Regions from separate parts of the Paenibacillus sp. NPDC093718 genome, predicted to be linked through region 1. Evidence: riboswitches for the same ligand, from Rfam matches in the RefSeq annotation. Region 1 holds a riboswitch; the other holds the start of a gene.

Region 1 (15,762 bases):
TTGGAACTCGAATTAGAATGCCGGAATGACAGCACCTTTGTACTCTTCTTCAATAAAGGTCTTCACGTCCTCGGAAGTCAGCGCCTTCGCCAATTTTTGGATAGCGTCAGAATCCTTGTTGTCCGGACGAGCTACCAGCAGATTGGCGTAAGGGTTCTCTTTGTCTTCGATAAAGAGCGCATCCTTTGTTGGATCCAGTCCCGCTTCAAGCGCGTAGTTCGTGTTGATGACAGCCAGATCCAGCTCATCCAGCATACGTGGCAGCATCGCGGCTTCAACTTCCTTGAACTCCAGGTTCTTCGGATTTTCCACGATATCCTTGGCGGTAGCTTCCAGCTTGGTTTCATCATTCAGCTTAATGACACCGTTCTTGGACAGCAGCGTCAATGCACGGCCAGCATTCGAAGGATCGTTCGGAATGGCTACAACCGCACCATCCTTCAGGTCATCCACAGATGTAATGGTTTTGGAGTACGCACCTAGCGGCTCCACGTGCACGGCGATCACGGACTCCAGGTCCAGCTTGCGCTCTTTGATCTGGTTATCCAGGTAAGGCTTGTGCTGGAAGAAATTCGCGTCGATTTCTTTGGAGTCCACTTGCGTATTAGGCAGAACATAATCCGTGAATTCCACGATTTCCAGGTTTACGCCTTCTTTTTCAAGTGCCGGTTTGACATGCTCCAAAATTTTGGCGTGCGGTGACGGCGAAGCACCTACTTTCAAGGTTACGGTCTCTTGAGCGCCGCCTCCTGTTGTTCCCCCTGGCTCAGCCGCGTTATCCGCAGGCTTGCTGCCGCACGCAGCCAGCACCGTAACCAAGGTCAAGCTGATCAATGCCAATGTCCATTTTTTCATTCTAAAAACTCTCCCTCCGAAAATATATTTTTTTATATTGTCTTCCTTGATGCCTCATCCATTCCGTTATTTTCTTGTAAAATGTCGGACCAAGCGATCTCCTGCCATTTGCAGCAGTTGTACCAGCACAATCATCAACACGACGGCCAGGATCATAATCTCAGTCTCATAACGGTAATATCCATACTTGATGGCCAAATCGCCCAACCCGCCGCCGCCGACTTGACCGGACATCGCGGTATACGATACCAGGGTTACAATCGTAATGGTCATCCCGGCCAGCAAGCCCGGGCGAGCCTCCGGAAGGAGAACCCTCCATATGATTTGGTTTGTCGAGGAGCCCATAGCATGAGCCGCTTCAATGACCCCTTTGTCTACCTCATTCAAGGCGGTTTCCACGAGTCTGGCGAAGAATGGCGCCGCGCCGATCACGAGCGGTGGAATGGTTCCCAGCACGCCATAAGAAACACCCACAAGCGATTTCGTAATCGGGATCATCGCAACGATCAGGATAATGAACGGAATCGAACGCAGGATGTTCACAATGAACGACAGGATCGAGTAACCGAAGCGTACCAGACCGGATGTGGATCTAGCGGCCATGTAGAGCAGCACGCCAATCGGCAGTCCGATAATGAAGCTGAACAAGGCCGAAGCCCCCAGCATCCGAAGGGTATCCAAGGTTGCCGTCCATATTTCCTTCCAGTCGATCTGGGTAAAATCGAGTTCGAACATTAATGAATCACCTCCACGTCTAATCCTTGTTCCAGCAGCTTCCGGACCGTATCTTCGATGGCACGCTCTTCCCCTTCGAAACGGACAATGAGCTGGCCATACGGCGTTTCTTTAATCGTAGAGATCGTGCCCTGCAGAATTGCAAAATTCACGCCCGTCTCATGGACGGCATGGGACAGAATCGATTCGTACGTTTTCGATCCAAGGAACGTAATCTGCACCGCTCTTGAAGGTCCGTTCGCCTGGCCCTGAATGGCCAGCCGCAGCGCTTCGCCGCTGTCCATCTCCTGGCGGATAAATTCCTGGGTTATCTCATGCTTCGGCTTCAGAAACACTTCCGTTACTGGCCCTTGCTCCACGATGCCGCCCTGATGAATGACCGCGACCCGGTCGCATATGCTCTGAATCACATGCATCTCATGGGTAATCAGCACGATCGTCAGATGAAACTTTTTGTTAATGTCCAGCAGCAGGCGCAGGATCGAATCCGTAGTCTGCGGGTCAAGCGCAGAGGTCGCTTCGTCGCATAGCAGCACTTCCGGATCGCTCGCGAGCGCTCTGGCGATACCCACGCGCTGCTTCTGGCCCCCTGATAGCTGGGACGGGTATTTGTCCCGATGCGCCTCCAGGCCGACCAAAGCCAACAACTCGGATACTTTGCGTTCCAGTTCGGCCTTCGGCGTCTTGATCAGACGCAGCGGAAACGCAATGTTATCGTACACCGTCGCCGATGACAACAGGTTAAAGTGCTGAAAAATCATGCCGATTTTGCGGCGTTCCGCCTGAAGCTGCTTCTTGCCAAGCGACGTTAAGTTCTTACCGTTCACCCACACTTCGCCCGAGGTGGGACGCTCCAACAAATTGATACAACGGATCAATGTACTTTTACCTGCACCGGAGTGTCCGATCACTCCGAAAATTTCTCCTTTTTCAATCGACAAATCCAATTCGGACAACGCAGTTGTTAAAGTTCCGGCTTTTCCGTACTGCTTCGTCAATTGCTTGAGCTCAATCAATCCGATTATCCTCCTTTTTCCGTAGCTTCATATCTATTTACCCAAAAGAAAAGAGCCTCTTTTTGTAGAATCAAAAAGGGCCCTCTTTACGTAAAAGTCAACGCCTTTTCTCATCTGTCAAAACTAAGGGTGTCCCATAGCTTTGAAGGAATTAGCACCATGTCACTCCAAGCGTCATCGCGTTAAGCAATTACACGCTTAGAGTCGGTTGCCGGGCTTCATCGGGCCTGTCCCTCCGCCTCTCTCGATAAGAAAATATCGATATGAAATTTTTCCGATTAATTTGATCTGATTTGATAACATTTAATGAATGCAATAGTTAGTATAGATTCTTTTCTGGTTTTTGTCAAAAGGAATTTCATGGCGATTTTGTGCCTAAGCCCTGACTCCATTTTTTCCCCAAAGCTCGTTCGTATATTTATAAGAGGCCGCCAGACTCCGGCATACCATATCAACACCTTGTTTGAGATCGTCCAGGTGCTGATCGATATCCTCCAGCTCGACCTTGTCCGACAGCCCTTGATGACGCTGCCACAAATCATCCTGCATCTCGGAATTCATGTAATGGATTTCGGCGTTCCGCCGTTTCCGGAGCGTGTTCAGCGGTGTTTTGTAACGCTCCTTGATCGCTTCCAGCTCTTTGGCCAGCTCTCCGTGGGTCTTCAGGAATTTAAACTGCCGCAGGACCGTAAAATAAGAGAAATGCGCCTTCACCTTGGAGGTATGGAGATCGTACAAATCGTTCAGCACCGTCCCCAGCTTGTCAAGGATCGAGAATACGCGGATGAAGCCGTTTTTGTAAAAATACACATATCGTTGATATTCCCCTTGCTCCTGAATCGACATGTCATCGATGTAACCCGATTTGACCGATTGACTGAAATGCCTGGCAGCATTCCAGCTCTGTTCCAGCTCATCCAGGGAAACGATCAACCCCCGGGTCCAAATCTCAAGCTTGCGAAAGTCATGTGTCGGGTCCTGATTTTTCTCCATTTCCTTCTGCAGCAGCCGGGTTGTTTGGACCATCGATTCAATGGCTTCCTCAAGCAGGCCGTTATTCTGCCGGGGTTGTTCCCCAAGTAACATTCGAAGCATGGCGGTACCCCCTCGCGTCATCAGATTAACCTTGGTTCTTGGATCGCTATTTGCCAAAATAGGGATTCCACCGCGTTTCAACCGTTTTCACGATATCCTCACGCGGAAATAACTCATCCGGGTATCCCGGTTACATCATTCGTTTTCATCCATGACCAGAGGATCGTTCTTATAGGATGCCCCCGAAACGACGAGACAACCCCCATAGCATGAAGCGACTTTGCGATATCCCCACGATATCGCCTTCGTCATAATTACGCGGCGGCTCGCGAATCGGATAGCTGCTTTCCATAAGCACCGCTTACTGCGATGAATTAGTTCGCCCCTTGTATAGTCCATGTGATGTCTCAATAAATATTACCTAATCCGTTGCCGGATCAAACCTTCCCAATACTGCTTCCAGCGTCTCCTTGATATCAGACAGGTCTAGCGGATGGTTTGGTTATCATCGACTCCCCACCTCACTATACAACAAAGCCCTCGAACGCTGGCTCGGGGACTTTGCATAACATATGTTGCCTTAAATTCGATCTTTTTTTCATGATTTTTGCTTCTTATTATACGATTTTTTCACGGGGCATGCTATGATCCGGCCGCATTTCGGTTTTAACCGGCCTGCTGAGCTGCCAAACCCTGACACTTAAATAACAAAGTACGCCGAATAAAGCGGAAATCAGCAAGGTATGCCCCAGTGCGGAGAATACGTAAACCTCCTCGTTATGCATCGTTGCCATAATGAGGGCGCCGCTGAACACCTGCAGCAGGCAGAGCACGGTTGCCGAGATGCCCAGCATCTGGATCTCCCGGTTGTCACGGTTGCGCCAATATGCAAAATGCCCCATCACAGCCACAACGATCAGCAGCAGAAGCGCCGCCACGCGGTGCATAAAGGCGATGCCGACCCCTCCGCTCAGCTCCGGGATCACTTCCCCGTTGCACAGCGGCCAGCCGGAACAGCCTTCCCGGGAATCGGTATGGCTGACGAATGCACCGATATAAACCACGATGTAACTGTACAAGGTTGTGCCCCATACTAAATTACGGAAGCTCTTGCCCACTCGCGGCAGACCCTCCAGGTCAATAGGCCCCTTCGCCTGTTCTACCCGCCGCATACCCAGAGCCAGCATGACAGAACTAGCAAAAGCAATCAGCGAGAAGCCAAAATGCAGCGCCATAATCGCAGCCGATTGAGGCTTAACCACCGCAAGCGCACCCATGATCGCCTGTACAATAACGAATACCGAGGTCCCGATAACATAAACCATCAAATCCCGGCGATCCCGCTTGTACTTCCAGAACGCAATCAATGATGCGAGTGCCGCCAAACCCGCCATTCCGCTGACAGCCCGGTGGGAATACTCAATCATGGAAGATACCGTGTAAGCGGGAACAAATTTACCGTTGCACAGCGGCCACTCCTGGCCGCAACCGAGTCCCGAGCCCGTCTTTGTCACAACCATGCCTCCGAACGTTGCGCAGAACATAATTAAGCATGTGATGTAACTCAGCCATTTTAATTGTTTATCGTTCACTTATCTCACCTGCTGCTCATAATCATTCACTATTTAAACCTTTACAGGATCGCATCGTACACAGTCCACATTTCATTATACCTGATTCTACCGCTACGGTCACTTGAGCGATTGTGACAAAATGTTCAAAAATGAGAAAAACCTTCATGATCCAGGTACTTGACTTCATGCCATACCTTAAGTCGATATAAAACAACACCGCCGCCAGTTATAGATCAAGGCGGCGGTGCTATGGTCACCCTTACTTATGAATCGTACTGTATACATCCACGGCACGCTGCAGGAAATCTTCAATTTCCTCGCGCGATTTGCGGAGTTTGTTAACATAGCGAACCAGCTCTCGTCCATCGGAGTATGCAACAAAGCTGGGGATACCCAAAATATTTTGCTGCTGACTCACGTCACCGACAGCATCGACGTCAACCTCTACCAGAGTCAATTGATTTGAGAACTTTGTCTCAACCTCCGGCATGAATGGATCGATAAACTTGCAATCGCCGCACCAGTCTGCTTTAAATACGGCAACAGTCAATCGCGGAGACTGGATTGCAACCTGAAATTCTGCTTCCGAAGTGATTTTTTCCATTGATTATCTCCCCTTTACGTCGAGTTCCTTCACCCTTAGTGAATCAAAATGTTGAGTGGAAGTCAAATTTTAGAGCATACTGACATTATGATGTTCACAGGCAGGGATTAACCATCAGAAAGTGCAGGTGACCCCCGAATGCACTCGAACGGAGTCAAAGATAAAAAAAACCAGAGCAAAGACCTATGGTCATGGGCGGCAGCCATTCCGCAGGCCCTGACAGAATCATGGTCAGGGATGATCGCATCATGGCGATTCTCCTTAAAACTCCGGACAAGCAGACACGAATTGCAATGGGACCCTGCAGTGGTAAGGGGAGTTCGCGTAAAGCTCAAGGAAATCCTATCCTCCCATCCCTATCTGCAGCAGAGCGTTTCCCCGTTTCCGTTCCCTTCCATGCAAGGGTATAGCGAGATTCGGATTCATGAACCAGGTGTGGATGCTCAGCTATCTCAAGAAGAGCATCAGTTGATTCATCATATTCAGGAGGCCGCAGCCGCAGCTAATCGGAGCAACGTAACGCGCACGCAAGCCTATTTGGACTGTTATGTATCGCATCCTGAGCTGCATTGGGCCCTACTGGCCCATATGGTATCGCGTAATGCCGGGTGGAATATGAGCGATCTGAAGGGCGGATTGATGTCGGATCTCATGGATTCGACATTCAAGAGCAATCTGTACCGTTTCCTGGAGCGCTGCAATGCGCTGATCTTCCAGGACGCCTACCCCCAGCTGCTTCTCTATATACACAGTCGAAATAAAGGCAAGCCCCTATTTCATTTACTCCCCCACTTTCATGTTTCATCGTTCATGACACCGTTCTGGGAACAGTTCTGGCAGGATCAGAGCAGTTCGCTGCTTACGGTGGCACTCATCATTAATGAGCAGAACTATATTGAGGGGCGTGTGGCGAGAAATCCTTTTTACCGACAACATATTCTAGAGGATCCCTTCTTTCGGGTGCATGAGCTGACCCGGTTGAATCAAATCGTGTTTCCGCTGGATCAAGTCCATCGAACGGAGTCGGGGACAAGCGCTGGGCAAAAGCCCCTATCCCCAACCAGGCCGCTGGCCGGGCTTACCATCCCCAAGTTTGACGACCTGTCCATTCGGATCAAGGCAGGCCGTTCGCTGTATGCTTTATTGTTTGGGTATGAGGAGATTTACCGAGCTGTGCTGGCCTTCGCGCGATCCACCAAGCACCAGGGATCGCGCGCTGAATACTGGCCGGCCTTGTTTACGCCGACCCTTGAGCAAGCCATGAATCATGGCCACGCTGGATCTGACCTCATCACATCAGAATGGCTCCCGGGTGGCCAGCGTCTGTACAGCCCTTATCTTGAGGAGATCTGGGAGGATGAACCCCCCGAACCGATTCCCCGGTACGACTGGTTTCAAGGCCGGGCGATGTTTAGGCATATCTGCAAACCGTTACGGCCTCTGCTGCCGGATATCACCCACGCCCATCGGGCCGCTCTGGAGAAAACCTCCATCGTGCATGATGTGTCTGATCAGTTCCATCCGCATTAAAATGAAAAGAGACCATCCCGATACTGCAAGGAAGGTCTCTGTTCGGTTCTATTTACACGATGAGTGAAACTAAGTCTATGTCTTTATCCCCGCTCCCGCATACGTGCAGGCTGCAGCCTCATAAGCGGACGGAACACCTTCTGCAAAAGGCGCGGGTAACTGCTCAGCTCCGATTGACGCAATACGCCAAACACCACCAGGAGGACAAGATATATGATGACCACGGCCACGCCTACAACCAGGCAAGTCAGCAGGAACGCCAACCGTGCCGGCATGACATCGACCATCTGAATACCGGCCAGATTCAAGCCATATCCGATTCCCCCGGCAGCAAGCACCGTCAGCACGAAGCCCGTCCAGCGTTTGCCCAGGATGGAGAAGGATACAATCGCTTTAATCGATCTTATATTCAGCATCGTAATGACAAGGAAACAGAGCGCCGTGCTTCCAATGATACCGTAAATCCCAAAAAACGGAGCCATCAGGAAGCTGGCTGCAAGCTTGACCACAACCCCGATCATCACGTGAATCATCGAGAGCTTGGCCTTGCCGATTCCAAGAAGAATGGAATTTGTGGTCATCATCGTGATCTGGAAAATCGTACCGAACGTCAGAAATCCAATAATCCCGCTGCCGCCCAAGGAACTGAACAGCAAACCATTAATGGAATAGGATGCAACGCATAGCGCAATCACCATCGGCATACCCGTCAATATGGCAACCCGCATAGCCAGCGATACTTGCTGTTCCAAATGCTCCTGATCTTTCTTCGCAAAAGCGGCAGAGATGATCGGTATGAGCGAGGTGCTGAGGGCAATGGCTAGAATCGGCGGAATCCCTGCCACGCTCTGCGCCCGGTTTCCCAATACCGCGAGGGCTGAGGTTGCTTGCCCTAGGCCAACCTGCCCGATCAACAGTGGCTTAACAATAGAGCTGTCAATGAAGTTAACAGCCGGAACCGCCAGGGAAGACAGCACAATCGGTATAGAAAGCGTGAATATATCCCGGTATATCCCGCCAAGCGGAATGGAGCGGTCCGCCGCCGGCATCTTGAGCTCACGATCACTTCGGCGAAGTTTTACCGTGAAGTACAGCATGACCGCAAATGCTCCGATACTGCCGAGCACGCCACCGAAGGAGGCCCCGGCAGCAATCCAGGTATCGTCGTATCCCATCCGCAGCAGCACGTAAGCCAGGCCGATCGCTGTCAGAACGCGTGCAATCTGCTCGATAATCTGCGATATCCCGCCAGCGGTCATATTATTGCGCCCTTGGAAGTATCCCCGCATCATGGCGATGGCTGGAAACAGCAGCAGCGCTGGGGCGAGTGCCTGAATGGCCGCGGCGGCCTCCGGCTGCTTAGCAATATGGGTAGCATAATAAGGTGCTCCGAAATAAAGCAGCAGCGTCATCACAACACCCGCTGCTCCGGCAAAAATAAGTGCAGCATGATAGACACGCCGGGCCTCCGCAGGCTTGTTCAAAGCATGACGCTCGGATACCATTTTGCTGAGCGTGCTGGGAATGCCGGCCGTTGCTACCGTTAACAGCATTAAATATACGTTATTGGCGATCGTAAATGAGGCATCCCCAATATCATTCAGCATATGCTCTAGGGGCACCCGCTGAGCAAGGCCCAGGACCCGGGCTACCAGCGCAGCAGCGGCCAAGATGATCGTGCCTTTAATAAATGACTCTTTCTTTGACAAAACCGTACCCTTCTTTCTCCTCCAAAGCGCCTCTTACAGCGATTCCTAAGCGTCTATTAGAAAATCCAAATGAAGAAAATAACAATCATCGCGAGCTGTAAAATAACCTTCACCACAATGCTGCTGAACAATCCAATGACCGATCCGAAACCAACCTTCATGGATTTGCTTGCTCCCGAGCCTGCCAGCATTTCACCCAGAAATGCACCAAGGAACGGCCCAATAATCAATCCAAAAGCGGGAATAACGAACGGTCCGATAATCAGTCCGATGGTGCTTCCCCATATCGAGGCTTTGGAACCACCGAGCTTCTTAACCCCCCAGGCGTTAACCGCATAATCGGCAATGAACAGCACCACCAGAATAATCGTCTGAATAATCCAGAACCATGTATTGTAATGCTCGAATGTAAAGAACCAGCCGTAAACAAACAGCGCCAGGTAAATGGCGATAACCCCCGGCAGAATAGGGTAAATCGCCCCGGCCATCCCAATGATAAACAGAGCGATTACGATAATCCAGCCCAATACGTCCATCAACATCTCACCCTTCGATCAAAATATGATCCCTGATGACCTCAACGATACCGTCCTCATTGTTGCTGGAAACCACAAGATCCGCTTCATCCTTAACCGTCTGCTGGGCATTGCCCATGGCCACGCCGAGGCCGGCCTGCTGAATCACAGCCAGGTCGTTCAAGCTGTCGCCTACGGCTACGACTTCGGACATGCTAATGCCGAGCAGCTCGCACACCTGTCCGATTCCGGTCGCTTTGTTAACGCCGAGCGGATTGATTTCCAGGTTATCCGGCGAGGAGTTCGTGATCTCCAGTCCGCCCATATCCTGCAGGCGCATCAGAATGTTGTGGCGTACCTCATGATCATTCGTGGTGTAACCGAATTTCAGCCATTCCTGATTCGCGATATCGTCGGTCCAGTTCTCAGAATTATACAATCTTTCTACTGAATACGCCCAGAACCATGATCCGGTTTCAATGGCCAGTGCGTGCATTTGCTCCACGAGCTTGCTGTCGAGCAATGCACGGCGGTGTAATTCATATGGCGCACGCCATACCTCGCCTCCGTTCACCGTTACCATCGGTGTCGTCAGTTCAAGCTGTTTGGCATACGGATAAGCATCCTGAAACGGCCGGCCTGTCGAGAGGCAGACATGAATACCGTGCCGTACCGCTTCCTTGATCCACTTCACCGTTTCCTCAGACACTTCATGATCGTCCCGCAGCAGCGTACCGTCCATATCCAGTGCCAACAATCGATATTTATGTTTCATGGTATTAACCCCCTTACGAATCACAAACAAACATAACGACATTTTACCACAAAAGGCAGGGCGTCAAAACATTCCCTATGAATAGTAGCCCCCGGACATGCCAAAACCGAGGTAACGCTAGCCTCAAGTAGTATTTCCCAAGCTCTCGAACAAAGCGCACGACCCTTGAAATAAATGAGCAATGTAAAAGAAAGAATATGATTTCCTTTATGCTACGATATTACTGAAGACAACCTCAAAAGGAGTCATAAAATCATATGACCAAACTCAATGAGACCCCTGTCGTGACGGCAGAGATGTTGATTCGAAGACCCGTTTCAGAAGTATTCGAGGCTTTCATCGACCCTGAGATGACAACCAAGTTCTGGTTTACCAAAAGCAGCGGCAAGCTGGAGGAAGGCCGCCATATCCGCTGGGATTGGGAGATGTATGGGGTACATGATGACGTGTATGTTCAACATATCGAAGTCAACCGCCGCATCGCGATCGAGTCTTCGGACCAGACCAAAACCGAGTGGACATTCACGCCACGGGGCGATCATGAGACCTTCGTTGCCATTACCCACTCCGGATTTACAGGCAGTGGGGATGAAATGGTAAAGGGAGCTATTGATTCCATGGGAGGATACACCATGGTACTCTGCGGCCTCAAAGCGCTGCTGGAGTTTAACGTCGTCCTGAATCTGGTGGCGGACAAAGCCCCGGACGCCCATGTGTAACGGATAAAGAAAAGGCAGCCAACCCATTTAGGGCACTTGGCTGCCGTTTTTGTAAATATCCTCTTATTCGTTACTGCCATCCCCATTCTCACCCTCGGTTTTTTTAGGGTGAGGCGTTCCGTCAAGGCCGTAAATCTCGTCATACGCGTCGAAAATTTTACGGGCAACCGGCGCGGCACTCTGGGAACCGAAGCCGGCTTCCGGTATGACCACGGCGACGGCCAGCTTCGGATTTTGCCGTGGAGCAAAGGCGATAAACACCCCGTTTTCCAATCTCTTTCTGTTACCATTTATATAGACATCCTGCTCGGATGTTCCGGTTTTCCGCGCAAAATCATATTTGAAATCTTCGAAAGCCCGGAGCCCCTGCGTATTCATCCCTGCGATGACTTCATTCCAATACTGCTGAGGAAATTCTTCTTTGTTCAATACTTCGCGTTTGAATTCCTTGATCACATTGCCATCCTGATCCACAATCTTGCTCGCAAGCTGAGGCCGAATGCGTTCTCCCCGATTGGCAAGCGTGCTGGCATACTGAGCCAATTGGAGCGTCGTATATTTACCGGACTGTCCGAATGAAGCGTATGCCATGGCAGCCAGATAACTTCCCGCCTGCTCGATATTGGTATACTCGATGATTCCTTTATGCTCCTTTGGCAGACCGGATTCGGTAGATACCCCAAGCCCGAATTTCTTCATGTATCCATCCCATTTTTTAACGGACTCAGAGCCATATTTGTTCCACAATCTTTCCCCAACCCAGTCAACCATGAAGGCATTTGAAGAATGTTCAATCGCACTTCTTGGACTTAAAGATCCGTAAGCTCTTCCACCGGAGTTCTGAACCCTTGAATTATCTTTACCAAAAAATGCAGCACCGCCATCATAGTAATAATCGTTCGGACCGAACAATTTTTCATTAAGTCCAATGAGTACACTTAATGGCTTTACTGTTGAACCCAACAGCACAACCGACTCGAGATTGTTTCCGGATCGGCCGGAGTTATATGGAGAGATGGTCCCGTTTCCGTAATACTTCATAACAGTTTCCCAATCGTCGGTTCCATTCTCCCATACATTGGGGTCATAATCCGGCATGCTGGCCATAGCGACAATGTTGCCGGTATCCACTTCCATCGCTACGGCATAACCCGTTAGCGCATCCGGATGCGTTTTACCGGAAACCGGATTGGCGTGTAGCCATTTCAGCTGATCAATGATCGCCTGCTGTGCGACCTTCTGAATATCCTTGTGGATCGTCGTATGAATATTGTAGCCCTTCTCCGGGGCAATCATCGTCGGCACCCCGTCCGCCATGTTCTGGGGATTAATCGGAATACCGATATATCCGTTCTTGCCGCGCAGCTCATCCTGGAACATCATTTCGAGTCCGTCTACACCGACCTTCTCCTGCTCCGTGTAGATGAGTCCCGGATCTTTTTGCGTTTTGTTCTGCTCATCGATCTCCTTATATTTAGGAAGTGTCTTATTTCCGCGGAACTCTCTTAAATAACCAATCGTTTGAACGGCGATTTGGTCCGGGTTATATAGACGTTGGCTTTCTTCAACAACCTCTACTCCAGGATACTCGTTCTTATGCTCCATGAAATAAGCGACTTCTTTGTTTGAAAGATTCGCTTTAATGCGTCTCGGCTCATAACCCGGCTGCTTGTTGAACTCCAGGTCCATCGCTTTGATCACATCATCCACCGTAAGTTTTTCGGCTTTTGGATCACCATACTGTTCGAAGACCTTGACCATTTCCTCAGCCAGCTTTTCGATCTCCGGACGGTTCTTCTTCCCTCGCTCGGATGAACTGTAATCCTTTAACAGCGTTAAATACAGTGCTTGGGAGGGTGTCGAGTAGGCAAGCGGCGTTCCGGAAGCATCGATGATGCTGCCCCGGATCGGCTGTAGCGGGAAATTTTTAACCTGCCCGCCGGTTTCGAGCTCTTTTAGCTCAGGCCCTTCAACGAACTGCAGTATAGCAAGACGTATAATAACGACACAGAATATGATAAAAGTGCTGAAAAAAAATAGATTAACCCGCAAGTTAAACTGACTGCCGGCATCTCGTTCTTCTTGTTTGCGCTTATCCGGCCTAAACCCTTTCACGTATGCTTCTCCCCTTTATCCACAATCACATAAACCCATATTAACATAATCGCCCCCCCACTTCATCTGGAAGGGCCCTCCTGATGGGAAAGGGCAGACTTCTCTTGTTACAAAGTCCGCCCTTATCCATATCAACACACCGATCAAAATACCTGCTCTTTAATATGCGTTTCGTTAAAGCGAGGCGAGTTAAACCAGTTTCCGCTCTGTGCCCAGGTCGGGTCCAGCGGTATCCATCGCTTCTCTTCACTCAAGTAGACCTCATTCCAGGCATGCGGACCATAACCGCCTTGACCATTATATCCCCTGCCGGTTACGACCCGTACTTTCAGATCCTGAGACCGGGCCATCATGGCATAAAGCCGGGCATAATCAATGCACACGCCTAACCTTGTATCGTACGTATCCTGCGGCGTCTGCTCTTTCCATATCCGCTGCTCTTCATACAAGGTCACTTTGTCGTGATCATATGTTATCCGGCTGCCAACCCAATCATAGAGCTTTCGCGCTTTCTCTTCATCGGTTGCCGCACCCTTCACGACATGGGCTGCCGTTTGCTCAATGCCCTCGGGAATCTTGTGGTCGATGACCTCATACTTCCGCTGAATGATCCCGTTCAATTCTTCCTGAACCGATTGGGTAAAGACTGGCAGCTTCTCGCGGACGAGAGAGCCCGACAAAGGCTCTATAACTGCCCTCGCCCCCTGCTGATAAACGGGTGAAGCCTCAACGTACCGACTAAAAGCGTGATCGGGATTAAGACTGACGTAGATGAATAAGATCGCAATAACAATAATGCTCCGCGCTGCGCCCATGATGACGCCAATTCCCGCACCTGTTAGCCGGCTCAGCAGCGATGCCGATGTATCTTTTCTCGTTCCGAAGAGTCCCAGCCTGCCCCCCATGATCAGGGAAACGAGCAGACGCAGCATAAACACGATAAGGGCGTAACTTAACATAAACAGCACCGCAAACCGCAGCAGCGGGAAATCCGCCAGCGATTTTACGGCTGTATAATAAATCTGTTCCCAGAAGCGCAGCTCTCGATTCGGTAAAGTGGAGACCGTACCCAGCCAATCGCCTGCCTTAGGTGATAACCATAGTGTAAAAGGAACGGAGATCGCAAGCCCGACCAGGCGCAGCACCGCATCCCCCAGAAAAAAAACAAGCTTCCCGGCTGACCGGGAGGCTCCGCGACTCCATCCCTGTAATAGTGAAAAAGCCACAATCAGCAGCAGCAAGATGGTGATTCCGTTCCCACCCAGCACACTATCCTTCCATGCCGACATCAACGGTATCCCCTCCTCTCCCCATGATGTCTTGTCAATCGATGTAATCGAGCTGCAGCACTAACAACGCTGCCGCCCTCGTACATTCGCTTCCGATTGCGTTCTATCTTTTTTTATTTAGAGGCTGTATTGCTCTTGGCATCGTCGATAAAGCTCTGGATCGTATCGTTGATATCCCACTTGCCTACCGAAACACCGCGGAAAGTGACTTCAACCTCTTCGGAACCGGCGCTTCCTTTCAGCTCCAGATTGGGAGCTTTAATGGAGTAGGTACCGTCCCCATTCGAAGTATATTTTGCTTCCTTCGCTTCTTTCATCATCATGTTCAGCGCTTCCTTTTTAATCGTATCCACCGTTTCTTCCTTCACTGTGGTTACAACATCGCCGATTTTTTCCAGTGAAATACCGCTGTACACCAACAATCCCCCAATGATGAGTACGGCCAGCGCCCACTTAATGACGGTTCTCACCACATTCAGCACAATAAATAAGATAATTAAGGCGATGGCAATGACCAGCCAGTTTTGTTTGAGAAATTCAATCCAGACCTGAGTATCCAATTCAATTCACTCCCGTTCATCGTTTCACAAGCGGCGGTTCATGGCCGTCTTATTAATTATACATGATACCCCGCAAAGCTGTCAGCCAACCGGGTCTTTTCACAAAAAGGTATAAGCTTGCCCTTTCGAACGTACAAGTAGTAGTAACATATCAACTTTTGCCGGATAGGAGGGTGCCATATTGAAAACCGCTTTATGGCTCTATATGTTTTTGTTTCTGGCGTTTTTTGATTTGCATGCTCAGTATCCTGTACTGACGCCCTTTGCCATCTCTCTTGGCGCAGCCCCTACGTTTATCGGCTGGATGATGGGCATTTATGCTCTGACCCATCTGCCTGGCAATCTGCTTGCAGGCAATCTGATCGATCGGCACGGCAGCAGACGCTACATTATTTTCAGCTTAACCGCCGCTGGTGTGATTCTGCTGCTCCAGGCTCATGTTCAATTGCCCTGGCAGCTGCTCGTGCTCCGCTCGATCAGCGGATTCGTTCTGGCCTTTTTGTCACCGGCCTGTCTGGCACTGCTTGCGTCACTCTCCCGGGATCCTGTTACGCAAGGCAAATATATGTCCGGTCATGGCGTAATACACACTCTTGCCTCTGTCTTGTCCCCGGCCGCCGGCGCTTTCATTGTAGCCAAAGCAGGATTTTCCGGTACATTCCAGAGTCTGGGCTGGCTTTTGATTTTCACCGGCTTGATGGCGTTTCTCAGTCTCCCGAAGCCTCTGTCAG
Region 2 (15,762 bases), on a different contig from region 1:
CACCGATAAATACGCTGACGGTGATTCGAATTTTCTTGCCCGCTTCCCTGTAATGCGGGCTTTCAAGGCCCGCATTGCTCATAAAGCCGCTGCGGCTTTCCTCCAGCACCTTCATATCGCCAATGAAGGAGTTGGTCGTGACATGAATGCCAACATCCGAATCATTCGGAACGAATACTTTGACATCCCCGATAAACGCCGAGATGTTGATTTTCGTTTCTCCGTAAGGGATTTGAGCTTTGGTCAGATCCAGCACCGTATCACCGATGAACTGGGAGATATTTGTCGGCTTCAGCTGAAAATAATCTTTTCCCATATGCACGTCCCCGATAAAAGAGGACTTGTTCACCGCATCATGGCTGTGCCAAGATTGATGATGATGGTGTTGATGGTGTTGATGTTGGTGCTGTTCATCCTTATAATCCGATCCGTTGCCGTAGCTTTTGCCGTTATCGTCAAAATCCACATGAACTCTGAACTTGCTGCGATCCTGATGCTCCTGGCGCGGGCGCTCCTGCTGCTGTCCCTGCCAGCGGTAACCCTTGCCCTGCTCATGAAAATCCGGTGATCCTAGTTCGCGATCGGGCAGGGTATTCTCAGACTTGTCAGCCTTGTCTGGCTTGCCAAATCTCCGTTCGAATTCTTCATCCAGGGAAGAATCCAGCGGACGCGCTTCAGGCGGATCGGGAATGTCGTAATGGTTGCTACGATGCGAGCTGAAGTCATCCGGACTTGGCGGTGATGGCGGCGGCGTATGAGGTTTCGGTTTGAAAATGACCTGCAAACCAAACCCAATCAGCATAATTGGAATCGCATACTTGATCAGATCGCCAAATGAGAAGTCAATCAAATTCAGGTTTTTTCCAAGAAAATACGATCCGATAATGATCGGCACGACGGAGCCCCATAGTGCCCCTCCACGGGCATAAATTAAGCTTTGCAGCCCGAACCAGATGATGAATACCGGCCAAAAGGTCGAGAATATATAACCAAGGTCCACATGTATCATATCAAGCTGATTTAGAAGAAACACCACACCAATACCGATGAGCAGCAAACCGTTGCTAAGCTGGCTCCATCCTTTTCTACTCATGGTCATCCCCTTGCCTTCCAGTTCTATTTTTTCTTAACTACAGTGTACAACATATTGCGATGAACAGGTTAGCGGCGGTGGAATGAAGTTGATCTCGGTCTAGAGACTGAGTCCATAGATAAAAATGGTAGGAGTGCCATAATAAAAGACCCCCGCTAAAGCGGAGGTCTTATTTTTGCACGAACGGGCGCTGGCATCTACACCTTAACGGTTTGCAGAATGGTCCCCTGGTGTGTTCAGTTCGCCAAACTCAGCATCAAACTTCTCGTTCGGTTTTTTGTAGTTCTCTTGAACTTTGGAATTCCCTTTTGGGTTGCTGGCTATGCTGGTATCTTCAGCAAACTCAGCGTTAAACTTTTCATTCGGCGTTTTAAAGTTTTCTTGTACCTTGTTCTTTTTAGCCACAGTATTCACCTCCCTGTTCATATGCAATACCATCATCCTCTTCAGGGGTTTGGCCCCCGAAAAGTAGTATGTGATGAACAGGGAGGCATTATTCTTAAATGTTTACTGCCAATCTATGCGCCAAAATCACCCTAAATGGCTTCCTCCAGAACGGATGAAGGCAGGAAACGATAGGTTTCGATCGCGGTATCCAGTGTTCTTAGCATTTCCTCCGTGCATTTGCCGCTTCCGGTTTTAATGACCTGTACCTCGACGTCCTTCTTCCCCCACTCCTTGAACACTTGTTTGGTTGTGGAGAAATAAAGATCGATTTTTTGCCCTTTGATCGCTGATCCGATATCCGCTACGATTCCATAACCATAACCCGGTATATAGAGAATACTGCCAAGCGGAAATACATCCGGATCCGCGGCAATCGTTGATAGCGTATTTCGATCCCGCTTCACCTTCACCCCGGAATAGGTGATTCCATATTGAGGATGTCCCGGCTTCTTCCCGGTCGATTCATAACCCGCCGTATAGCCCGTAGCGGTTACCTTCACCGTATGCAGCACCTGGTCCTCCCTAGGCGCAAGCACGGGCATGGATTCGCGTTTCTTGCCAGGTACGCTGGCCTTAGGCCCCGTATCCGGAACATCCAAGTATCTATTCATATCGCTAAAACCTGCTACTCGAAGCGCATAGAAGCGAGACATTTCCACGTAATCGGAGCCTTGAATTTCCCCGGACGGATCATACACATTTCTTAAGTCTGTTGAATCATAGGATTCGCTTAGAATCAGATTATGGGCATCTACTATTGAAGAACCTGCACTGAACAAGACGGCTGATAAAATAAAACCAGCAAAAAACCTCTGCCATTTTTTCCATTGGATCATGTGAGTACCTCCCCCTTACTAGCGAGGGTTCCCACTTCCCAAATAGAATATACGTGATGGCAGAGGTTTGCATGTCCCTTCGTTACTTAAGCTTTATAGAGGTTGTTCAAAAAGTCCGCTTTTGATAAGAAAACCTCTATCGAGGCCACTTCAAGGATGAGCGACCGCGATGGATAGGTAGGTTTTCTTGCGATATAGAATTTCATCAGCTCCACTGATAACTCATAAATTCTATATCTAACACGAAGCGAATCAGGAAGCAGCTCGGCATCGAATCTTGAATTCAGCCGGGCCTTCCGGTGCTCACGTACCCAAAACGTACGCTCCGCTCCTCACTCCCTAGCTTCATCCAACCTTCTCGGTGCTGAAAATCGACCTTTTTGAACATGCACTTAAAGCTAAACTTAAACGACGTGGGTGTTAATCTCTTCACGAAGCTTGAGGATGATCTCGTCGAGCGGCTGGGCACCGATGTCCCCTTCGCCGCGTTTGCGAACGGAAACCGCGCCCGCATTTTTCTCGTTCTCGCCAACGATGAACATGTAAGGAATCTTCTCGAGCTGCGCTTCCCGAATCTTGTAGCCCAGCTTCTCGTTGCGAAGATCCGGCTCTACAGAGATACCGGCGAATTGAAGCTTCTCGGCCACTTCCTTGGCATAATCTTCAAAGGCATTGGAGACCGGAATCACTTTAACCTGTACCGGTGACAGCCACAGCGGCAGCGCACCCGCAAAATTCTCAAGCAAGAACGCAGTGAAGCGTTCCATGGTTCCCAGAATACCGCGGTGGATAACGACCGGACGATGCTTCTGGCCATCGTCGCCGACATATTCCAGCTCAAAGCGCTCAGGCAGCAGGAAGTCGAGCTGAACGGTTGACAGCGTCTCTTCCTTGCCTAGAGCCGTACGGATCTGAACATCGAGCTTCGGACCGTAGAAGGCAGCTTCGCCTTCGGCCTCATAAAACGGCATATCCAGGCTCTCGACGACTTCGCGCAGCATGCGCTGGGACATTTCCCACATTTCATCATTCTGGAAATACTTCTCGGTATCCTGCGGATCCCTGTAAGAAAGACGGAAGCGGTAGTCATGGATGCCAAAGTCCTTGTAGACGGTCATGATCAGCTGAATGACCCGTGCAAACTCTTCCTTGATCTGATCCGGGCGGCAGAAAATATGCGAGTCGTTCAACGTCATCGCGCGCACCCGATGCAAGCCGGTCAGTGCGCCGGACATTTCATAGCGGTGCTGCATGCCAAGCTCAGCAATACGGATCGGCAGATCCCGGTAGCTGTGCATATCGCTCTTATATACCATCATATGGTGAGGACAATTCATCGGACGAAGAACAAGCTCCTCGTTGTCCATCTCCATTTTCGGGAACATATCTTCCTGATAGTGCTCCCAGTGACCGGAGGTTTTGTACAGCTCCACGTTTCCGAGCACAGGCGTGTACACGTGCTGGTACCCGAGGCGCTCTTCCATGTCCACGATATAACGCTCCAGGGTACGGCGCAATTTCGCTCCGTTTGGCAGCCAGATCGGCAGACCTTGTCCAACAAGCTGAGAGAACGTAAACATTTGCAATTCCTTGCCCAGCTTACGATGATCGCGCTTCTTGGCTTCTTCCAGCAGATGAAGATGCTCATCGAGCTGCGCTTTTTTCACAAAGGCCGTACCGTAAACGCGCTGAAGCATTTTGTTCTTGCTGTCGCCGCGCCAGTATGCGCCTGCCACGTTCATTAGCTTGAAGACTTTGATCTTGCCGGTTGAAGGGACATGCGGTCCACGACAGAGATCAAAGAATTCGCCTTGCTCATAGATCGTAATAACGCTATCCTCAGGCAGGGCATTTATCAGTTCCAGCTTGTACGGATCCCCAAGCTCGCCGAAGATGCGCAGCGCTTCCGCACGGCTTACTTCCTTGCGGACAATCGGAAGATTCTCGCCGATAATGCGTTCCATTTCCTTTTCGATCTTTTGCAGGTCCTCCGGATTCAAAGGCTCCTCCAGATCCATGTCATAATAGAAGCCGTCCTCAATGACCGGACCCACGCCCAGCTTTACTTCTTTCGCTCCATACAAACGCTTGGTTGCTTGAGCCAGCAAATGCGCTGTACTATGGCGCATCACTTCAAGCCCTTCGGGTGTATCCTGCGTTACGATTTCGATCAAAGCTCCGTCCTGAAGCGGTGTCGAGAGATCCACGACAATCCCGTCCATTTTTCCCGCGACCGCATTCTTTCTAAGTCCGCTGCTGATTGAAGCAGCCACATCCTCAATACTGCTGCCCGCCTCATACTCCCGTACGGAGCCGTCAGGCAATTTAATGCTAATAGCCACCTTGTATTCCTCCCAAGAAAAAGAATTTCACGTTTCTTCCATATATGAAGGACGCGTTAGTCTCCCCGCGAAGACAGGCATGGACCCCTGAGGTGCTTCGCCTGGACTCAACGAAAGATACCGGAACATGCAAAAAACACCCGTCCCGCGAAGGGACGAGTGTTATACCCGTGGTTCCACCCTAATTCGATCTCTTCATCACCTTATGTACCGGGTACATAAACGATTAAGATCCTTCATCAGCATTGAGTAACGGTCATGAACCGGTGAAGCCTACTCATCCGCATTCATCATGACGTGCGGGTTCGACGACACAGCTACAAAGGGGTAAATCAATGGTGAACCGGAGGAAATTGCAGCCGAGGTTTCCTCTCTCTGAGCGGTCAAATCCAAAATTGATTCATGTCTTTGTCAGAGCTTTTACGTGAATTTATCAGTAATTATAATCCTGACCGCTTCGATGCGTCAAGTCATCATTCGTCCGCTACCGAGAAGCGCGCTGCATTCGGGACAGCTGCAGCATACTTCGGCGCGGTTATCAAAGATGTGGGCCAATGTCACGATGACGGGAAGCTCAGGCTGCCTCGTGTGGATAATCATGCGGGCCGGAGATACCGAAATCAGCGTACTGACCACCATATCTTCAATCTCCATATCCTGGTCCAGCCTTTCCATAACGAGTCCTTCATCCCGAGGGCGTTCAATCGGGCGAAGATTGCCATCCAGCAGCAGGAACTCTTCCTCCCCCTTATGAATGACGTGAACCAGCGGCATTTTGGGCTCCTGAAAATAAACAAAATATTTCAGCAGGCTGACGAACTCCTCGTACTGCTGATCGAGCATAAATTCATCCACTGCATACTCCGCCATCTCGCGGAGCTCCTGTTCATAGGACTGAAGCCGGAAGGTTATAAACCCATCCAGATTAAGCTCTGGCGCCTCGTTCAGGCATTGATATATGCCTTCGGACAGCTTGCGTCTGCGGCTCTGCCAGAAGTCCCCGGACGGGCCATCCTCTTTTTGCAGGAGCATCAAAAACCACTGCAGAATCCGCCCCGCTTCCTCCTCATCATCAAACTCGAATTCCGAGAACATTAACCGTGCAGCAATCTCCTGCTCTTTCTCTTCCATAATATAAGCAGTGACTGCTTCGGCAGTGAGCCGGCGCAGCGTGTCGGCTGATGCGGTCCAAGAGGACAGCGGAAGCTTGCCGGAGCACGTCCAAATCACGCGGTCATCCGAAGCGCTGAATGTGAATTTCAGCTGCTTGCATTGTTTATGTAGCTCTTTCTGCTTGTCTGACAATATACGGTGAAACGCCTTTTTCTCGTCTTCCGTCCGTGTACCGACAGAAATTCTGAACAGTTCCATGGAATCACTCCTTTCGAGTTCCCTTTTCAGTATATGGGGACCCGCTCGGGGATATACGGAACTCCTGCTTGGAAAAACAAGCAAGTCCGGAGAATATCTAATAAATGGCGTGCATACTAAACTATACTTTCTGATATCTGAATATAAAAAGGCGGACCGAGTTGCTCGGCCCGCCTTGCGGATCTTCATGAAGTATAAAATTAGTTCTGCATGACGAAGTCGCGCTCAACGGTGCTGTTATCTTCGAACACGCGCAGAATATCATACCGGGTGTTGCGTTGAGCCGGAATGTTGCCGGTCTCCCGAATCAATTGAATAATCGATTCAATATTGACCTTATACACGGCTCCTGCGGAGGAAACCACGTTCTCCTCCATCATCGTGCTGCCAAAGTCGTTGCAGCCGTAGCTGAGTGACAGCTTGCCGATTTCAGGTCCCATCGTTACCCAGGACGACTGCAGATTCGGAACGTTATCGATCGCTAAGCGACCGATGGCTACCGTCTTCAAGTACGCCTCCGGCGTTTCGCGCTCGCGCTTAAGGTTCGTATTGTCCGGCTGGAACGTAAATGGAATGAAGGCCAGGAAGCCTTTGGAATCATAACCGTTCTGAATGCATTCATCCTGCGCATCACGTACGCGAAGCATATGTAGCGCACGCTCTTCCATCGTTTCGCCCAGACCGATCACCATGGTAGCCGTCGTGTTCATGCCGACTTTATGGGCCGTTTGCATGACATCCATCCACTGGCGCCATGTGCCTTTCAGACGACTGACCTTTTTGCGGATACGATCATCCAAAATCTCGGCGCCGCCGCCAGGCAATGAGTCCAGACCCGCGCTGTGAAGCTCGCGCATCACCTCTTCGAGCGTAAGCCCGGAAATCTCCACCATTTTCATAATTTCCGCCGGGGAGAAGGAATGCATCGTGATGTTAGGGAACCGCTTCTTAATGTTGCGAAGCAGGTCGGTATAATAATTGAAAGGCAAATCCGGATTGACGCCGCCCTGCATCAGAATTTCAGTACCGTTCACATCCTCGGTTTCCTGAATCTTCTGGAAGATTGTTTCATCGGGCAGTACATAGCCCTCGGAAGAGCCGGGTCTGCGATAAAAAGCGCAAAAACGGCAGAATACATCACATATGTTTGTGTAATTGATATTCCGGCCGATAACAAATGTCGTGATAGGATCCGGATGCAGACGCTTTGTCATCACATCCGCCGCATGACCAATTTTCTCAATCTCATCACTTTCAAAAAGCGTTACGGTATCTTCCAGGTTCAAACGCTCACCGCGTAAAGCTTTATCCAATATACGGTTTACCGCACTCATTCTTGCAGCCTCCCTACTTAGAGCAAAATAACAAATCACCAGCAAAACATTTTCTATCTCATCCTACCACAATCCGGCATTAAAAACGACATCCCGTCCGTGACAGGATGCCGAATTCTATGATTTGGCAAATCTTTAGTAACTGGCAGCAAAAGCCCGATCCAGATCAGCAATCAGATCGTCCACATCCTCGAGTCCGACCGAGAAACGGAGCAAGCCATCCGTAATTCCGCGTTCATGCCGAACCTTGTCGCCCATGGCCGCATGCGACATCATTGTCGGATACGACAGGATGCTCTCCACGGCTCCCAGGCTGACCGCTACCAGCGGCAGCTTCACATGGTTCAGCACCTGCTTGGCGCGTTCGCCTGAGCCGACGTCAAAGGAGATGACCGCGCCATAACCGCTCGATTGCTTCTCATGGACTTCACGTCCCGGATGATTCAAGAGGCCAGGGTAGTACACTTGCTCAATGTCGCTTCTCCCTTGCAGCCAGGCCGCCAGCTTGGCCGCGCTTTGCTCGGAGTGGGCCATACGTGTGCTGAGCGTCTTCATGCCGCGCATAAGGAGCCAGGAATCCTGGACCCCAAGCACCGTGCCCAAACCATTTTGCAGCTGCTTCAATCGGTCTCCAAGCTTCTGGGTTCTGGCTACCGCGAGACCTGCCAGCACATCGCTGTGCCCGCCTAGGAATTTGGTCGCGCTGTGGATGACGATATCCACGCCGAATTCAATCGGACGCTGGTAAAACGGCGTCATGAACGTATTATCCAGCAGGGTAAGGAGGCCATGCTCCTTCGCCCAATCCGTCACCGCACCAATGTCGGTAATTTTCAAGGTCGGGTTCGAAGGGGTCTCCATATAGACGGCTTTCGTATTCGGTTTGAGGGCAGCCTTCACCTGATCCAGATCGGTCATGTCGACGAAGGTGCTCTCGATGCCCATACGGCTTAAAATGCTGGTCAGCAGGCGGTAGGTTCCTCCGTACACATCCTCCGTCACGATCATATGATCCCCTGCACTGAGCAGCATGAACGAGCTGGAGATCGCTGCCATACCGGAAGCATAAGCCAAACCGCGTACGCCTCCCTCCAAGAGGGCGATATAATCCTCCAGCGCCTGCCTCGTCGGATTGCCGGAACGGCTGTAATCGTGTTGCGGCGGGTTAAAGATGTCTTCATGATGAAACGTCGAGGCTTGATAGATCGGAACGCTTGAGGCGCCGGTTGCCCGGTCGATTTCTCCGCCGAAATGCAATAGTTTCGTCTCGAAACGGAGTTCTTCTTCGTGTCCCCGTTTAGCTGCTAACTGCTTGGTTTGCGTTTCCAAGCCGGATGGACCTTTATCGGTGCTCATTCTCCCGTGCTCCCTTCCACTTCAGCCATGGCTGCGCTCAGTGCAGCATCCAAATCCGCGATCAGGTCATCCGCATGCTCGATGCCGACCGAGAACCGGAGCAAGCGGTCATCCACGCCGATCGCTTCCCGAATCTCAAGCGGGATGTCCGCATGGGTCTGGACGGCAGGGTATGTCATCAGGGACTCGACGCCCCCCAGGCTTTCTGCGAACGCAATCAGCTTAATGTGCCGCAGCACGGGCTCCACATAGCGGGCGTCCTTCACCTTAAAGGAGAAGATGCCGGTGTTGCCGCTGGATTGACGATTCTGGACGTCATGTCCCGGATGATCCGGCAGGGCAGGATAATACACCTCGCTGATCGCTGGGTGAGTTGTCAAAAACGTTGCCACTGCGGTTGCATTCGTCTCGTGCCGATCCATGCGCAGCGCTAGCGTCTTCATTCCTCTCATCAGCTGATAGGAATCCGTCGGGCTTAACACCGCGCCGATGGAGTTATGAAGGAAAGCCATCTCCTCCGATAGTTCCTTGCCCTTTGTTACGATGATACCTGCCAGCACATCGTTATGTCCTCCCAAATACTTGGTGGCGCTATGTATAACGATGTCCGCCCCAAGCTCAATGGGTCTTTGGAAATACGGAGTCAAAAGCGTATTATCCACAATGCTGATCAGTTTATGGTGCCTTGCCCACGTACAGACGGCTTCGATATCCGTAATCATCATAAGCGGATTGGTCGGCGTTTCGATAAATACAGCCTTCGTGTTCGGCCTTCTTGCCCCTTCCAGCGCATCCAGGTCATTCGTATCCACGTACGTAGCCGTTACGCCGAACTTGGACATAATCCGCTCCAGCAGCCTATACGTCCCTCCATACAGATCCAGCGATACAATCAGATGATCCCCTTGACCGAACAAAGCAAAAATCGTCTGAAGGGCAGCCATGCCCGAGCTGCAAGCAAAGCCGGCATCGCCGGATTCCAGCTCGGCGCAGGCGTCCTCCAGTACCGACCGGGTCGGATTTTTCGTACGGGCGTAGTCAAACCCCGTGCTCTGGCCTAATTTGGGATGGCGGTATGCTGTAGCCTGATAAATCGGAAAATTCACGGCTCCGGTTACCGGTTCTTGCACCGAGCCGATCTGTGCCAGCCGGCTCTCTATATTAAAAGGTTTCTTCTCCATAGACAAACTCTCCTCCCGTACACTGCTATATTTGCGGACCAATATCGTATGGCGTTTCCTGATATACATAGTAATTGAGCCAATTAGTAAATAATAAGTTTGCATGCGCCCGCCATATGGACGGAGGTGTCCTTGTTGGATCATTATTCGGGTAATAGTTGCGCGGCAGCTCGATGTCCATGCCTTTGGCAACGTCCCGGTCATACTCCCACTTCAGAGAGTCTGCATCATACTCGGAATGCCCTGTGGCAAAAATCTGCTTTCCATCCCGGCTTGATACCAAATAAATGCCTGCTTCCTCGGACTCGGACAGGATGACCAAATCGTCAACGCCTGTAATGTCTTCGCGCCGAACTTCCGTATGACGGGAATGCGGAACAAAGAACATTTCGTCAAATCCGCGGAGCAGCTTGGTACATGTTTCATTGATCGTATGCGGAAATACGCCGAAGCATTTTTGCTCGAGGCTGTATTTCGGCACGCCGTAATGATAATAAAGTCCGGCTTGCGATGCCCAGCAGATATGGAGCGTGGAGGTCACATGCGTCTTGGTCCATTCAAAAATTTCAGTAAGCTCATCCCAGTAATTCACTTCTTCAAACTCCAACTGTTCGACCGGAGCTCCTGTAATGATCATGCCGTCAAAACGACGGTTCTTCACTTCTTCAAAGGTTTTGTAGAATGATTTCAGATGCTCAGCGGACGTATTCTTCGAAACGTGCGAACTCGGGTGAAGAAGGACAACATCCACCTGGAGCGGGGAGTTACCGATCAATCGCAGCAACTGGGTTTCCGTCGTTTCCTTGGTTGGCATCAGGTTCAGAATAGCGATCCGCAATGGGCGGATATCCTGATGAAATGCGTGACTCTCATCCATGACAAAAATGTTTTCTCCAGCCAGAACTTCCTTTGCCGGCAAGGCATCCGGAATTTTAATCGGCATCGTGGCTCACTCCTTCGAAATATGAAATGATACATCCATAAAAGCTGTGAGAAAGAGCGTTAGACTGTATAAACGCAAGAAGACCTTTCTCGAAGTAGAGAAAGGTCATCATATACGTATCACAATGCGCCTCTCTCATCTGTCAGACTATACAACGGCTTCGAAGAAGCGTCGTATCTCCTGCAAGAATTAGCACCGTGCGATGTTGCCGCCGGTTGCCGGGTTTCATAGGGCTAGTCCCTCCACCTGCTCTTGATAAGATTTCGCTTTATTCAGTTGTCTTAAATTGTTCGTAATTGATACTTACTTTAAATCATTCCCAATTTTTCGTCAAGAACCTTTTCATAAAGTCCGTCACACTTCACCGAAGGTTTCCATACCCTGTACAAATGGCCCTTGGCTGCACCGGATTTCAACTTGAAAGGTCCTACACCCGGCGTTATACTAGACAAGTGCTGTTTAAAACCGAGTATGAAAGAGGTGACATGGAAGATGGACGGTGACCCGAGCCAGAAACTGGATGCACAAGACGCACAACCGCATAGGATTAAGATCAGCTTACCGGCAGAGGGCGGCGTTATTTTTCATGCGCTTTTTATCGTATTCTAACCTTCCTTGATTATGCCCGTATACCGGTGGGCTGATATCCTGTGCCTTTACTGCTTAACCAAGCAGCTTGTATTTGAAAAAGGAGTGATATCAGATGAAAATCCGGTTGGTCGATTCGGGCGTATTTACCCCTATTGATGACATCGAAATGACGCTGACACCTCCGGCCAGCGGCTTCTACTGGCTGGATGCGGACGTGGATGATTTAGCCGAACTGCAGCCCCTCTTCTCCCTGCATGATCTTGCGGTTGAGGATTGCCTCAGCGAAGAGGAGCAGCGTCCCAAAATTGAAATATACGAGAGCCACTATTTTATCGTCGTGAACAGCATCCGGTTTGACGACGAAGAGATTTTCCTTCGGGCATTGAATGTTTTCCTGGGCAGACATTTTATTATTACGGTGACCAAGCAAAAGATCCACGAGCTTCGCACCGTTAAACCGCTTCTCTGGGAGGATGAAGTCAGCACGCCTGACCGCTTCCTCTATCTCTTGATCGATCTCGTGACGGACAACTATTTCTCCGTTGGGGACCGCATCGAGGCGCGGATTGAAAAGCTGGAGGAAGACATTCTGATGCATACCAAAAAATCCCACCTAAGCGAGATCATCGGTCTGCGAAGCGAGATTCTTTGGTTGAAAAAGGTGCTTGGACCGCAGAAGGAAGTTATCAATACGCTGAACAAAAAAGATCTCCGGCTAATCGATGACCAGCTGCAAAAATATTTCAGCGATATCTATGAAAATGCTGTGAAAATTTCCGAAACATTCGAGACTTATCGGGATCTCATGGGGAACCTTCGAGAGGCTTACCAATCCAGTATCGCCAATCGGGCCAATGAAATCATGCGCGTGTTTACCGCCATTACAACGATCTTCATTCCACTGACGCTGATTACGGGCATTTACGGCATGAACTTTGACAATATGCCTGAGCTTCACTGGGAATATTCTTATTATGTAGTTATAGGCGTCATGATTTCTGCCGGTGCTCTCATGTTTTATCTGTTCCGTAAGAAAGACTGGATATGAAAATACCGAAAGAATCAGGACGGATCTCCTTGCTTACAAGGGAATCCGTCCTGTTTTCGTTAGCTGGAATTAGCCTGCGTTCGCTTTACCAGGTTCTTCTCGCCGGAAGCGAATCCTTATCAGGCGCAGCCGCTCATACAGCTTCTCCGTTCCGCCAATCTCGTCTATCTCTCCATTTCGGGCTTGTCCTTCTCCATATACCCGTTGTAATACGGGTTTAAGAAACGTATCGCCCAGTTCTTCAAAAGCCTTCCATACCGTCGCCTGCTCTGTAGCCGTCATCGTATTCAGCTCAACCTCCAGCAGCTGCTCCGTATCATACCCTTCCTTCTCAAGGCCCTCCAATTCCTCAACCAAATCTCGACGAGATAACGAAGTGCGTTCTTCCAGCTGGGTCAGCGAAGCTCCCTCAGCTATGCCAAGCAGCATCGTACGGCGGATTCGGAAGCGGTCCAGCTCTTGCTTGTATCGCTGCTCCTTCTGCTTATACAGCCAGGACAAGAACACCTCTTCCTGCAGCTCCTTATCAACCCAATCCAGTGGAAAGGTTGTGGTTCGCTCGATTCCTGTCGTGATCTCCAGCCACTCCGCCCCATGCTCTGAAGACTTGCTGATCCCGATTCCCGGAAGCTGCAGCAGCTCTTCCTCATTCTGAGGGATGAAGGCGCTAATCATGCGCAGCACCCGATTGCTGGCAATGAAATAAGGTGCTTTTCTTCCGGAGGCCGCCTTTCTCCTGCGCCAGGCACACAGCTCCGTGTACAGCTCCTCCGAGCCATACAGCTCACTGTAGCACTGCAGCTTCTGCACACCAAGATTCTTGCCTCCAGTCTCTCCCGGTTCGTGGAATACCCCCTCCACAAGCGGCCGGAACCCCTCTCCAAGCTTCTTCGCTAATTGATGTCGGTACACGTACAATAACTCATTCCATGAGTTTCCTTCATACCACTCATCATCGAATACTTCGCCGTCCGCTTCCATGTTCCGCCAACCGAGCCGCCATCCTCCCTCTTCCTCACCGATCCATACTTGAGCAGAACGGAGGTGACCTGACTCATCCGCTCCGCTCATCTGATTCATGAATACAATTTGCATCCCTCGAATACCTCCCGTTTACGCATTCAGCACAACGATGGAACAACGCAAAAAAAGCACCTCTCCTCCGCCGCAGCGACAAAGAAAGGTGCTTCCCGTTCCATACGTTATACTGTTGAATTCATAATACCATAATCTGTAATAAAATCAAACCCATTTTGGCTCACTCTATATAAGAAATAAAGTTAAGCTTGAACGCTCTTGGCCTCATCTACTGCCAGCTTGGCCAACGCCAATGCGCCGCAGAGACCTGCGTTATCGCCGAGCATCGGCGGAACGATGAATTGATCAATCCCGTCATGAAGGCTTGGATGCTGTACATATCCGGCCAGCAGCTCCTGAAGCTTCGTGCGGATCAGCGGGAACAGCTGCTCCTGCTTCATAACGCCTCCGCCCATCACGATTCGCTGAGGGGACAGAATGAGGACATAATTCATCAGCGCTTGTGCCAGATAATAAGCCTCCATCTCCCAAGCCGGATGATCCGGCGTCAATTCCACACCGGGAACTCCCCAACGTTTGCCAAGAGACGGTCCGGCTGCAAGCCCCTCCAGACAGTCTGCATGATAAGGACAGGTCCCTTCATACCGGTCTTCCGGATGGCGGCGCACATAAATATGCCCCATCTCCGGATGAGACAATCCGTGGATCAATTCACCAGCTACCACGGCGCCTGCTCCTACTCCCGTTCCGATGGTGATATACAGACAGCTATCCAGTCCCTGGGCAGCTCCCCATGTATATTCTCCAAGAGCTGCTCCGTTTACATCGGTATCAAACCCTATCGGAATATGAAAACGCTCTTCCAATGCTTTGACAATATTGTAATTGCTCCAATGCGGCTTCGGTGTGGTTGTAATGCAGCCATAAGTCGGGCTGCCCTTCACCGGATCAATCGGTCCGAAAGAACCGACTCCGATCGACTCTATATCCTTATCAGCAAAAAAGTTAAAGACGTTTGCCATGGTTTCTTCCGGGGTTGTTGTCGGGAAGCTCACTCGCTCCACAACCGTTCCATCCTCCATGCCCACGCCGCAAACGAACTTGGTTCCTCCTGCTTCAATTGCTCCAAGTAAACTCATGCTTCTTCCATCCTCTCCACGATGTGCTGTGCCTTGTTCTCTATATAGTTGCTAACAAGCTCTATTCGAAGCATATGTAAACATTGTGCTCCCGTCAAGTCTGCCCGCCTCTTTCTCTGCTTCTGCCCGTTCCTGACGCGGCCAGTAACAGCCATGAGAACAAAATAATGACCGCCGTCCACGCCCACGCCAGCCCGCTCTCGCCATTGCTTACCGCAACGTAAATCGCTGTGGGCAGCGTTTGCGTAACGCCTGGTATATTGCCTGCAACCATCCAGGTTGCCCCAAATTCCCCTAAACCTCTGGCAAAGGCCAGTATGAACGCCGAAATCCCCGCCCTGCGAACAAGCGGCAGCGTAATCCAGCGAAGCACCTGCCATTCGCCGGCTCCAGCCGATCGCGCCGAATCCTCAAGTTCCGGGTCCACGGACTCAAAGCCCACCCGCATGCTCTGATACACAAGTGGAAACGAAACCACTATTGCCGCTATGACCGCGGCACCCCAACTAAAAATGATGGGCCTGGCAAACAGCCATTCGGCAGCTGAGCCTATCCAGCTGTTTCTGCCCAGCATGACAAGCAGAAGAAAGCCAACTACCGTAGGCGGAAGCACGAGCGGAAGCATCAGCAGCGTTTCTACCGCCGTCTTGCCGACAAACGAGCGCCGGGACATCCAGCGCGCTGCTGCTGATCCCAGTATAAATGCAATGATGCTGGACAGCAGTGATGTTTTTATCGACAGCCATACCGGCATCCAGAACATTTCGGTCGTGGTCACGGCGACGCCTCCGCTACCTCAAATCCAGCCTCCGTGAAGATATCCTTGATCTCGGGTTTCCGCATAAATTCAAGGAGCGCCTCAGCCTCCTGCGGATGCTTGGCATTATCGGGAACCGCTGCAGGATATTCGATTGGTTGGTGCTTGTCCGGATCGACCTCAAGCGCAAGCGCTGCCTTGGTGGAACTCTTCAGATCGGTTTTGTACACAAAACCGGCGTCCGCATTCCCCGACTCTACATAAGCCAGAACTTGCGTCACGTCCT

What was found. Region 1 has a riboswitch for S-adenosylmethionine ahead of ACQKPA_RS26765 (methionine ABC transporter ATP-binding protein). Riboswitches for the same ligand answer to the same signal wherever they lie in the genome.
Region 2: it holds a riboswitch for S-adenosylmethionine, as region 1 does, so the genes downstream of both, metA (homoserine O-acetyltransferase MetA) here and ACQKPA_RS26765 (methionine ABC transporter ATP-binding protein) in region 1, are expected to answer to the same signal.

What each region holds. Positions count from the first base shown of each region.
Region 1 is NZ_JBNNUS010000011.1:32,153-47,914, reverse strand. It holds gene ACQKPA_RS26775 (MetQ/NlpA family ABC transporter substrate-binding protein) at 13-855, opposite strand; gene ACQKPA_RS26770 (methionine ABC transporter permease) at 922-1,590, opposite strand; gene ACQKPA_RS26765 (methionine ABC transporter ATP-binding protein) at 1,590-2,606, opposite strand; SAM riboswitch class I at 2,714-2,860, opposite strand; gene ACQKPA_RS26760 (Cthe_2314 family HEPN domain-containing protein) at 2,982-3,701, opposite strand; gene ACQKPA_RS26755 (COX15/CtaA family protein) at 4,259-5,233, opposite strand; gene ACQKPA_RS26750 (thioredoxin family protein) at 5,475-5,819, opposite strand; gene ACQKPA_RS26745 (DUF2515 family protein) at 5,958-7,349, shown strand; gene ACQKPA_RS26740 (putative polysaccharide biosynthesis protein) at 7,433-9,058, opposite strand; gene ACQKPA_RS26735 (DUF456 domain-containing protein) at 9,115-9,594, opposite strand; gene ACQKPA_RS26730 (Cof-type HAD-IIB family hydrolase) at 9,602-10,348, opposite strand; gene ACQKPA_RS26725 (SRPBCC family protein) at 10,606-11,067, shown strand; gene ACQKPA_RS26720 (peptidoglycan D,D-transpeptidase FtsI family protein) at 11,131-13,182, opposite strand; gene ACQKPA_RS26715 (transglutaminase domain-containing protein) at 13,326-14,474, opposite strand; gene ACQKPA_RS26710 (hypothetical protein) at 14,585-15,031, opposite strand; gene ACQKPA_RS26705 (MFS transporter) at 15,213-15,762, shown strand, end outside.
Region 2 is NZ_JBNNUS010000008.1:126,369-142,130, reverse strand. It holds gene liaF (cell wall-active antibiotics response protein LiaF) at 1-1,099, opposite strand, end outside; gene ACQKPA_RS23420 (hypothetical protein) at 1,298-1,498, opposite strand; gene ACQKPA_RS23415 (3D domain-containing protein) at 1,630-2,151, opposite strand; gene thrS (threonine--tRNA ligase) at 2,781-4,718, opposite strand; gene ACQKPA_RS23405 (putative sporulation protein YtxC) at 5,184-6,089, opposite strand; gene mqnC (cyclic dehypoxanthinyl futalosine synthase) at 6,290-7,423, opposite strand; gene ACQKPA_RS23395 (aminotransferase class I/II-fold pyridoxal phosphate-dependent enzyme) at 7,559-8,779, opposite strand; gene ACQKPA_RS23390 (PLP-dependent transferase) at 8,776-9,960, opposite strand; gene metA (homoserine O-acetyltransferase MetA) at 9,986-10,903, opposite strand; SAM riboswitch class I at 11,036-11,165, opposite strand; gene corA (magnesium/cobalt transporter CorA) at 11,607-12,542, shown strand; gene ACQKPA_RS23375 (HRDC domain-containing protein) at 12,612-13,637, opposite strand; gene ACQKPA_RS23370 (ROK family protein) at 13,823-14,719, opposite strand; gene modB (molybdate ABC transporter permease subunit) at 14,814-15,497, opposite strand; gene modA (molybdate ABC transporter substrate-binding protein) at 15,494-15,762, opposite strand, start outside.